DNA from 3 places in the Paenibacillus sp. S33 genome. Region 2 is predicted to be linked to each of the others. Evidence: riboswitches for the same ligand, from Rfam matches in the RefSeq annotation. Region 2 holds a riboswitch; each other region holds the start of a gene.

Region 1 (3,478 bases), 3.7 Mb from region 2:
AATTCCCCATGTACAAGCACGTCAATGCCAATGTCCTCTTGGATATCAATCCATTCCTTAATTTGCTGTTGGATGAACGTTCGATATTGCTCGGCAGACCATTCTCCTTTGCGATAGTGCAGGCGGGCCTTGCGGATCTCGGCGGTCTGCGGGAAGCTACCAATGGTCGTCGTAGGCAGTGGAGGCAACTTCAGCTTATTTTGCTGAATCTCACGACGCTCGGCGAAAGGAACGCTGCGTGACAGAGGCTCTTTGGCCAACAGGTCGGCCAGATCGGCAGTTGTCTGTACGCGTGCCGCTGAACTGTTGAAACGGGCTACCGCATCTGCACTTTGTCCAAGCTTGGTGAGTGCGGATGGATCGTGTTTGCCAAGTGCAGCTGTCAGGATGGCGATTTCCTCTAGCTTTTCATCAGCAAAGGCCAGCGCTTGCACCAGCTCCTTGTCCAGCTTGTGCTCTGCCTCCAGGCTGACTGGCACATGCAGCAGACTGCATGATGGCTGTACGATAAGCTGCTCGGCAGTGGTCTGTTCTGCTAACTGACCCAGCAGTGCAGCTACAGCGTTCAGGTCGCTGCGCCATATATTGCGTCCGTCAATGACACCAGCGCCCAGCGTTTTTCCTTTAGGAAAGCCATGCTGCAATATATGCTGAAGATTTTCGCCATCATCATACACAAAATCAAGACCCAGCCCCTGTACCGGAAGTGCGGACAGACGCTCATAATGATCTAGGCTGCCAAAGTAGGTTTGCAGCATTATATTTAAGGAGGGCGCAGCTTGGGTCAAAGCTTCATAGACTTCTTGAATAATGTCCAGATCCTCTACTGGGAATGAGGTGGTCAGGACAGGTTCATCGATTTGTACCCACTGAACACCTTCTGCTGCTAGCTCAGACAGGACACGGGTGTATAAAGGCAGGAAGGTTCTTATAATAGAGGCAAGCTCCTTACGATCATAGCCTTTGGAAAGGGTAACGAATGAATAAGGGCCGATGAGAACCGGTTTACCCTCAATGCCTAGTTCCTGTTTTGCTTCACGATAAGCCTGTAAGGGTTTATTTTCAGTGAATACCGGGACTGCATTTGCCAATTCGGGAACGATGTAGTGATAATTGGTATTCATCCATTTGGTCATTTCACTGGCGGTTGCTCCCTTCTGACCGCGAGCGATCCCGAAGTACACGGACAGAGGAATCGGACCTGCGGGACGATAGTTGAACCGTTCAGGTACTAGACCGAACATCACAGATGTATCCAGCATGTGATCGTAATAGGAGAAGTCTCCGACAGGAATGCGATCAATCCCCTTATCGCGCTGCTTGCTCAGATGCTCCAACCGTAATTTTTTCATTTCCGTCTGCAGTTCGCTTTCGTTAATGCTGCCGTTCCAGAAGCGTTCCAGTGCTTTCTTCCATTCCCGATTTTCGCCGATACGCGGATATCCCAGATTACTGCTAATTAAGCCGGACAATTCAGGCCATTCAATAATGGACATGTACTTTTCCTCCTAGCGGGTAGCTGTTTTATTTTTACGTACCAAAAAAGGCATTCTTCCCCCCAAAGTTAAAAATAAGTAGGGGAAAGAATGCCTCCGTGATTAAAAAATCAAAAATACGGCGACTGCTTTTAACACCTCCCTATCTTCCGTAGGTACTTGCGATGTTGTTAAAATAGGCAGGTCTCCTGACTTACGGATCATGACGCTCAGCATTCCTTCCCGGTCTGTGGACCAGTGGATATATGAACAGCTGAAAGTTCCCCGTTTACAGTGGCGGGACCGTGCCGGATTTGCACCGGCTTCCCTTTTAAGCCTGATCTGAATAGAACAGACACCTATCTCCAAGCTATGCGGTTAAGGTATGACGAATAATTATGCACTCGTATACTTGTTCACCATCATAAGTGAAACTTACAGGATGCGCAATAGAAACTCCAATGGAATCTGTTAGCTATATCTAATCTAAGACAAGCCTTACCCATGATGGGGGCTTGTCTTAGATTAGATATAGCATCTTGCTTGCTGGGTAAGCATCGCCTTATGTCAATGAAACGGTATAGCCTGCCTGAATACTGGCTTTCACATCTACCAGACGCTGGTTGCGACTGCCCCGGAAGGGAAGGGTCAGGTCCTTTTGCTGTTCTACAAAACGACCGTCCACAATCACATCGCACAAAAGCGCCAGTTCCTGTCGCTCCTGATCTGTGAGTAGATCTTCATAGACAAAGCCAGTGTAAGCCCACACGGTTCGGTCGGGACAGGCTTCGCGGAAGTCACGCACAAATTGCGAGCATTCTGCTGCTGAGAAAAACGGGTCTCCCCCGCAGAGAGTCAGTCCATCCAACAACGGATTTTCCATGATGTCACGAATGACCTCCTGTTGTCGTTGGGGGGTGAATGGCTCGCCTGCACGGAAGCTCCATGACTCTGGATTAAAGCATCCAGGACAGGCATGACGGCAACCGCTAATGAACACAACGGTGCGCAGGCCGTATCCTTCGTTCAGAGATTCCGGAATGTAGCCACACAAATTCACTTATGTTTCACCCGGTCTCGAACTTCTGCCTGTTTTGCGGCATTAAAGCGAACGGTATAATCTCCTGTCAGATATCCGGTTACCCGACGTAAGCGCTGAAAGTGTGTGTGCTCCTCATCTGTGCCACATTGGGGGCAGCTTGTCCCGATAATCCCTTCATAACCACATTCCGTACAACGATCCACCGGATGGTTGATGGAGAAATAGCCGATGTTCTGATGCAGCGCATACTGAACAATTTTAAGAAACGCATCCGGGTTATTCCGCGCATTACCGTCCAGCTCAATGTATGAAATCGCACCAGCGTTGCATAGGTTATGGAACGGAGCTTCCAAGCTGATTTTACGAGCAGCCGGGAGCGTGTAATACACGGGAATATGAAAAGAATTGGTGTAATATTCTCGATCATTTACCTCAGGAATAATCCCGAAATCACGTTGATCCAGCAATGTGAACTTGCCCGACAGACCTTCGGCAGGCGTAGCGAACAATGTAATATTTAAATTGTGATATTCACTCATTCGATCGCAATACACGCGCATGGAAGTGATGATTCGCTGTGCCTCGCGGTATACAAAATCATCCTCCCCGTGGTGTTTCCCGTATAGTGCCTTCATGCACTCAGCCAGCCCGATGAACCCGATCGAAAGCGTACCGTGTTTTAGTACGCCTCCCACCTTATCATCTGGTGCCAGTTGTTCTCCACCTTCCCATACCCCTTCGCGCATCATAAAGTCCGAGGCTTTGGCCGGTTGGCTGGTCTGGATTTGATAGCGATGAATTAGGCCATCTACCGCAATGCGCATAACTTCTTCTAGTCTCGCATCAAAGCGATCACGGTCAGGTGTCAGGCGTTTGCCTGTGCAAATACCATATTCAATGCCAAGCCGCACCAGATTAATGGTATTGAAGGAGAGATTCCCCTTGCCACTCTGCCGGTTTC
Region 2 (3,478 bases):
GTAGAATACGTACAAAGTCCGAACTCACAGGAGGATAAGGTGCCGTATGATACTAAAGAAGATCTGCATTGGGACATGGAACTCGTGTTAGTTCGTCACGGCACAACCTTATGGAATAAGGAACGTCGATATCTGGGACACTCCGACTTAGGTTTGCTACCGGGAGCAGAACAGGAATTAAAGCCTTTGCAAGAAGAATTGCAGGGGCAGTCCTTTGCTCGAATCTACTGCAGCGATTTAATGCGATGTCGCCAGACCTTGCAGATCATTGTGCCGGAATCAGAATTGACGTCTGGAGGTTCCCTATCTATTATGTCTCCTATGATGGAACCACGTCTGCGAGAGCTTCATTTTGGCGAGTGGGATGGAAAAACGTATGACATGCTCAAGGATGTGTCGTTGTATCGCGCTTGGATTGATGAGCCACAACGGATAACCCCTCCTGGAGGAGAGTCTTGGACAGATTTTGTGAATCGTTTGCGGAAATTTCTTGACTCTCTGTATGAATGGCGTGTTGCTATGGAAGTTCGACCCATGGATTTGACTGCTGGGCCGCTCTCTGTTTTGGTCGTTACGCATGGTGGCGTAATTCGTCAGTTAGCTTGTATGCTGATACCGGGCCATGATTTTTGGAGTCTGAATCCGAAGCCGGGAGAAGCATTTAGGATTCAATTGAGGCTGGCAGGACCGTACAATTACATAGCCGAAATGCTCCCTCATTAGGTTAGACACCAGTGGATAAAGAGGCTGTTTGGGTTGTAAGCCGCCTCATTTTAACCTATAATCATCAAGTAAAAGAACGGCTTGACTACCACTACATCAAATATCCAGCAGACGAGGTCGGCGCAGTGTGATGAAACTATGGTTTCCCTTGCCTGCGCTGTTAAAAGGGAAGTCGGTGTAAGTCCGGCGCGGTCCCGCCACTGTAAATGGAAACATGCCCGTTAGTCCTGCTTTATGTGCTACTAAGCATATGAAGAAATTTCAGGACATGCATCTTACCATAAGTCAGGATACCTGCCCGTCCGCCTGTCACCATAATCCTTCGAGGAAAGGATGACGTGTTCGCAGTGACTGTCCGTGCGGAAAGAAGCTGCCGCCTGCGCACGATCTGCGCTAACGTGACCCCTGTGTCCTGATATAAGGATGCGGGGTTTTTTTGATAGGAAAAGAAGGCTGGATTTAGAAGATATCTGATGATGCTCAAGTAACGCTCTTAACGATTTTTTTATGAAGGGGTGCAAATCATGGTAGGAAAAAAAATAAAGGTTTGGACAACAGGTCTATTGGTTCTGATATTGGCAGTTGTGCTGAGTGCATGTGGCGCTAATGGAAAAAATGCTGAAAATAAAGAGAATCAGACTTCTGCACAGCAGCCAGGAAAGACCGTAACCGCACAAGAGCCTCCGGGCAAAACAGTTTACCCACTCACAGTTAAGGATGCAACAGGACAGGAATTTACATTCAAAAAAGCGCCGGATAAAATCGTTTCCGTCTCCCCGGCAGAAACCGAGGCGCTGTTCGCCATCGGGCTGGATAAGGAAATAGTTGGCGTCTCCGACTACTCTGATTACCCGGAAGCAGCTACGAAAAAGCCTAAAGTAGGCGGTATTATGAAACCGAACGAAGAGGCGATCATTGCTGCTAACCCGGAAGTCGTTTTTGCAGGGATATCACTTAGTGAACAGGCTACGACCAAGCTGCGCGACATGGGAATTATGATTTTTAAAACGGAACCGAAGACAGTTGAAGATGTCATAGCTAACATCGAATTGTATGGGAAAATCACCGATCATCAGAAAGAAGCGAGAGCGGTGACTGACAAGATGAGAGCAGATGTAGCGGAAGTGAAAGAAGGAGTTAAAAATATCGGTAAAGGGCAGAAGCTGCGGGTATACGTCGAGTTTTCACCAGGCTGGACAGTTGGTAAAGGCGAGTTTATGGACGAGCTGATTACGTTGGCGGGCGGCGAAAATGTAGGTGCCACGCAGAAGGGGTGGTACCAAATTAGTGAAGAAAATATTATTGCTGCGAACCCTGACGTGATTTTGTACAGCAAAAGTGTCAAGGACGACAAAACTGGTCAAACGCTCGGCGAAATCATTAAAGCTCGCAGTGGATGGGATCAAATATCGGCTGTTCGCCACAACCGGGTGTTTGCCGTGGATGATAATTTGATCAGTCGTCCGGGTCCACGCGTAACGGAAGGTCTCAAGGAAGTGGCCAAGGGCGTGTATCCTGAAATTTTCAAATGAACCGTAAACTGATCGGCTTTGGAGGGACAGGTCTTGTTTTGCTGTTGCTGACGCTGCTGCTCTGTCTTGGCATCGGCTCGGCCAAGCTTCCGGTCAGCCAGATCACGGGCATTCTGGTTAACCACCTTCCGTGGTTAGGCGATACGTTTATACCGGATTGGAATACATCCTCAGAGCAGATTATTTTGAAGGTCAGATTGCCACGAGTGTTACTGGGAATGTTGGTAGGAGCAGCGCTGGCGCTGGCGGGAGCCGGATTTCAGGGTGTGCTGCGTAATCCTTTGGCTGATCCGTATACACTGGGGGTATCCTCGGGGGCTTCGGTAGGAGCGGCAGTACTGATCTATTGGGGCCTTCAATTTTCATTTGTTGGCATATGGACGCTGCCGCTAGTGGCATTTACGACCGGAATGCTGACGCTGTGGATGGTGCTGACGTTGGCACGGGAAGGTGGGAAAATTCCGACACAAAGTCTCATTTTGTCGGGTGTGGTGATGCAATCCTTTCTGGGAGCAGTTGTTTCCTTTCTGACAGCCATGTCGAAGGAGACGGTCAATGAAATATTGTACTGGACGATGGGAAGTCTTAGTCTGCGCGGTTGGTCATATACAGGAATCCTTTTACCTTATGTGGTCATAGGACTGGTATTTCTATGGAACCGGGCACGTGTGCTGAATATTTTGGCTTTGGGTGAACGTCAGGCGGCTCACATGGGAGTTCATGTAGATGCGACGAAGCTATCTGTTTTGATCATTTCCACGCTGCTGACAGCTGCCGCTGTCTCGGTATGTGGAGTGATTGGCTTTGTGGGACTTGTTGTACCGCATATCATTCGTCTGGTGACAGGTCCTGATTACCGGTTGATTGTTCCATTATCTGCGCTCGGTGGAGCTATTTTTATGGCTTGGGCAGATACGGCGGCTCGCACGTTGTTAGCCCCCACGGAAATTCCTCTGGGCGTGATGACGGCCTTTGTTGGGGCACCGTTCTTCGCATATCTCCTGTACCGGAACAAGAAGCTGCGCAGGGGGGAACTGCTGTGACAGAACAAAGTGAATCACAGAAGGTGCAAGATCGAGCATTAGAGGTAGCGGGTCTGACACGTGCCTATGGAGAGTTCCATGCGTTAAAGAATATAAGCTGGAGCGTCGACGAAGGAACTTGGTGGGGAATTATTGGTCCGAACGGCAGTGGAAAATCGACCTTGCTGCATCTGCTTTCGG
Region 3 (3,478 bases), 3.9 Mb from region 2:
TGCAGTATTGCCGTGGGCCTAGGCTCTGCCGTTCTGCCACAAATGTTCGACCAGCTGCCGAGCTTTGCCAAAATGCTGTTGCAAAATGGTATCGTTTCGGGTTCGATTACAGCGATTGTCTTGAACATTGTTTTGACGAGAAAACAAGGGGAATCGGTCAAAAGCGTGACGGTTTCGGAGGTTCCACAGAAGGTTTGATGATTAGGAATAAATAAAGATAGCCGGAGAGAGGACGTATGCCTCTTTTCCGGCTTTTTGGCATGGAGTTATCCAGATAGTAGATCCCCTTGCCGTCTGGGGACATATAGATAAAGCTGCGGGATGAAATGGGTAGCTCTAATTTGGTGCATTTTCCAGTTTATGCGCTAGAAGAACTTGCTAGAGTGGTAGGAAGGGGCATGGTATAATCTAAATTATGGATTTTGAATAGTGGTGGATGTTTTCGGACCACGGTGCAGCTTCCCGAAAGGGGGTGAAGCCGATGGTCAACCTTGTGTCGTGCTACGATGTGTTGCGTTGGATGGTTGCGTTACTAAGCCTGGTGTTTAGTATTCGTAAACTTTATCGCTGGCTACGTCGGAAATTTCGGAACAAGCGAAAACCCACCGCGTAATTAGGTTAGGCGCCTAACGGTGGGTTTCGTTTGCATTAACATTTAGTTGTGCAGCGCGCCGTGGTGGTGATCCACAGCCTTTCAAGTCCTAAGAGTCTTTGCCGTTGGCGCGGCGAAGGCTCTTTTTAGTATACGGACACGGTGGTTTACTCTATACCTAATTTTAACACTTCAATTGCGTGCACGCAATTGAAGGTTATGTCTTGTTTCTACCTTATCGTTCAAATTTGAATTATTGTGCAGCATTTATTGACAAGCCTGTGACAACAAAATAAGATCGTAATGGAAAGAAATAAAGGAAGAAAACAGGTGTGAGCCGGACGACTCTATGTACGGGGTTTTGTTGAGACCATGTGGATAGTTGTTGAGCGTGTTCACTTAAAAGGGAAGTTCGGTTAATTCCGACACGGGCCCGCCACTGTATACAGGCATCAGCAGGATACTGCTGGAGCTTTCAGAACAGCCACTGGAACTGTGAAGAACCGGGAAGGCCTGAAAGATACGCCTGGAGTCAGGAGACCTGCCTGTTTTGACATCACTGTCAGACCCACGGGATGCTGGGGAGGTGGTTAGGCGTGCTGCATACGGAATGTTTGAAACCGATCTGACCCCTTCTATGTTTTTGGAGTTGGCTTCGAGGTGTGTTTTGACATTTTATAATGAAAGCATTTCTGACTGCTGATCAAGTGGTCTGGAATGCTTTTTTCGCGTTTTGCGTTAGGTTTATATGATTTTACAAGATAGAGGGGGATTCATCGAATGATTAGCAATCGTAGCAGGCGCTCATGGTTGATATGTACAGGGGTGATGCTGTTACTGGCAGTTATGGCTCTTTCGGGATGTACTAGCAATAAGACGTCGAATAGCTCCGGCAAAGATGAGAACGCGTCAGTACAACAAACAGCGACAGGTAAAAAGCTGGTAATGGCGTATACATGGAAACCGTCAGGTGTTGACCCGCACGGAGATAATAGCTGGGATGTGATGCGATCCGGTGCAGGTGAGACACTGGTACGTTTGAATGAAAAGCTGGAGCCTGTGGCTTGGCTGGCAAAGGAGTGGAAGCAGGATAGTCCTACAGTTTGGACGTTCAGCTTGCAGGATAAAGTCACTTTTCATAATGGAAAGAGTATGGATGCAGCAAGTGTAAAAGAATCTTTGCTACGCTCTATCGAGAAAAGCCATCTGGCGAAGGATTTACTGAATGTGAAGTCCATTGATGTAAGCGGCCCGCTGGCCTTAAAGATCACGACAAACCGGCCGAATGCGGCGTTGGTGTCCAATCTAGCTGATCCATCGACGACTGTACTGGATGTGGCATCGATGAAAGATGAGCAGAGTTACCCAGCGATGACAGGCGCCTTTAAAATTAAAGCGTTCAACAAGGACCAATCCTTGGTCGTAGAGCGTTATGACGGATACTGGGGCGAGAAGGCCCGGTTGGCTGAGGCGACAATGAAGTTCATTACGGACGGGAATTCGCGCCTGATGGCGCTGCAATCCGGCGAGGTGGACGTAGCGACGGATATTCCGGTTGATAACGCAGAGGTACTGAAAAAGAACGACAAGCTACAAGTGCTGTCGGCTCCCTCCTTGCGCACCCATATGATCGTGTACAATATGGAATCCCCAGTATTCAAGGATGCGGCGAACCGTAAGGTGGTGGACAGCCTGATTCCACGCACATCGATTGTGAGCGCCGTCATGAGGGGCTTCGGTACGGAAGCAAGCAGTCCGTTCCCGAGCATTCTTCCCTTCGGTAAAGTTGAGCGTAAAGCGCTGGACGGAACGGCGGATCAGCTGTTAACGAAGGATGGCTGGCAGAAGGACGCCCAAGGGACATGGACTAAGCAAGGCAAGCCGTTCGAGGTTACGCTGCTGACTTTTCCTCAGCGTCCAGAGCTCTCTGTTATGGCTGAGGTCATCCAAAGCCAATTGCTGAAAGAGGGAATCCAGGTCAAGATTCGCAAGGTGGAAAATATCGACGAGGCGTTGACCAAAAACGATTGGGATTTTGCTATGTACAGTATGCTTACTGCTCATACAGGAGAGCCACAATATTTTATGGACATGTTTTATTCTTCGCAAAGCGAAGCCAATGTAAGCCGTTATAGTTCCAAACCGCTGGAGAGTATTCTTAACAGCTTGAAGCTGGCGAAGGATACAGCGCAGCGTAATGCTGTGACACTACAAGCGCTGGATATCATCAATACGGATTTGCCACAGTCCTTCATTGTGCATCCTGACAATGTGTTTGGTGTGAAAAAAGGGGTAGAGGGTTTTACACCCCATCCGATCGAGTATTACTACATTACAGCGCAATCCGATATTGCGGAATAACGAGCGGCGTATCCTATGATTCGTTTTATACTGGAACGTGTGGCGCAGCTGCTCATCATTGTATTCGTTGTATCCACGCTGACTTTTGTACTGATGCGGCTGGCTCCTGGAGACCCTGCTACCATTTTGCTCACCGCGCATAATGTCCCTGCCTCTGAGGAGGCGTTGACGACGCTACGGCAGGAACTAGGCTTAAACGAACCGTTTCATATTCAATATGTGAACTGGCTGCGGGATGTGTTCACAGGGCATTGGGGCACCTCGTATGTATCCAAGGAATCCGTGCTAGCCGAACTGTGGAACAGACTGCCTGCTACTGTGGAGCTAGCTGCTGCGGGCTTTGCCGTCATGACGGTGCTTACGCTGGGGTTGGGGCTGGCTGCCTCGCTAAAAATTAGCGGCCCATTGGATCGTCTGGGCAGGCTGTTCGCCCTGCTGGGATCGTCGATCCCCTCTTTTTGGCTTGGGTTTCTGTTGATCTATCTATTCTCCGTTCGCTTGGGCTGGCTCCCATCCATGGGAAGG

Evidence for each region. A riboswitch is a leader RNA that binds a small molecule or an ion and turns the genes downstream of it on or off. The one in region 2 is predicted to bind cobalamin.
Region 1: another riboswitch for cobalamin. It lies ahead of metE (5-methyltetrahydropteroyltriglutamate--homocysteine S-methyltransferase); the one in region 2 lies ahead of ACWGXJ_RS07070 (ABC transporter substrate-binding protein).
Region 3: another riboswitch for cobalamin. It lies ahead of ACWGXJ_RS24395 (ABC transporter substrate-binding protein); the one in region 2 lies ahead of ACWGXJ_RS07070 (ABC transporter substrate-binding protein).

What each region holds. Positions count from the first base shown of each region.
Region 1 is NZ_JBSIEZ010000001.1:5,166,099-5,169,576, reverse strand. Features, by position in the region: gene metE (5-methyltetrahydropteroyltriglutamate--homocysteine S-methyltransferase) at 1-1,496, opposite strand, end outside; cobalamin riboswitch at 1,658-1,853, opposite strand; gene nrdG (anaerobic ribonucleoside-triphosphate reductase activating protein) at 2,038-2,535, opposite strand; gene ACWGXJ_RS23470 (anaerobic ribonucleoside triphosphate reductase) at 2,532-3,478, opposite strand, start outside.
Region 2 is NZ_JBSIEZ010000001.1:1,509,466-1,512,943, forward strand. Features, by position in the region: gene ACWGXJ_RS07065 (histidine phosphatase family protein) at 1-723, shown strand, start outside; cobalamin riboswitch at 846-1,039, shown strand; gene ACWGXJ_RS07070 (ABC transporter substrate-binding protein) at 1,248-2,255, shown strand; gene ACWGXJ_RS07075 (FecCD family ABC transporter permease) at 2,252-3,298, shown strand; gene ACWGXJ_RS07080 (ABC transporter ATP-binding protein) at 3,295-3,478, shown strand, end outside.
Region 3 is NZ_JBSIEZ010000001.1:5,374,559-5,378,036, reverse strand. Features, by position in the region: gene ACWGXJ_RS24400 (nucleobase:cation symporter-2 family protein) at 1-198, shown strand, start outside; cobalamin riboswitch at 952-1,155, shown strand; gene ACWGXJ_RS24395 (ABC transporter substrate-binding protein) at 1,373-2,953, shown strand; gene nikB (nickel ABC transporter permease) at 2,969-3,478, shown strand, end outside.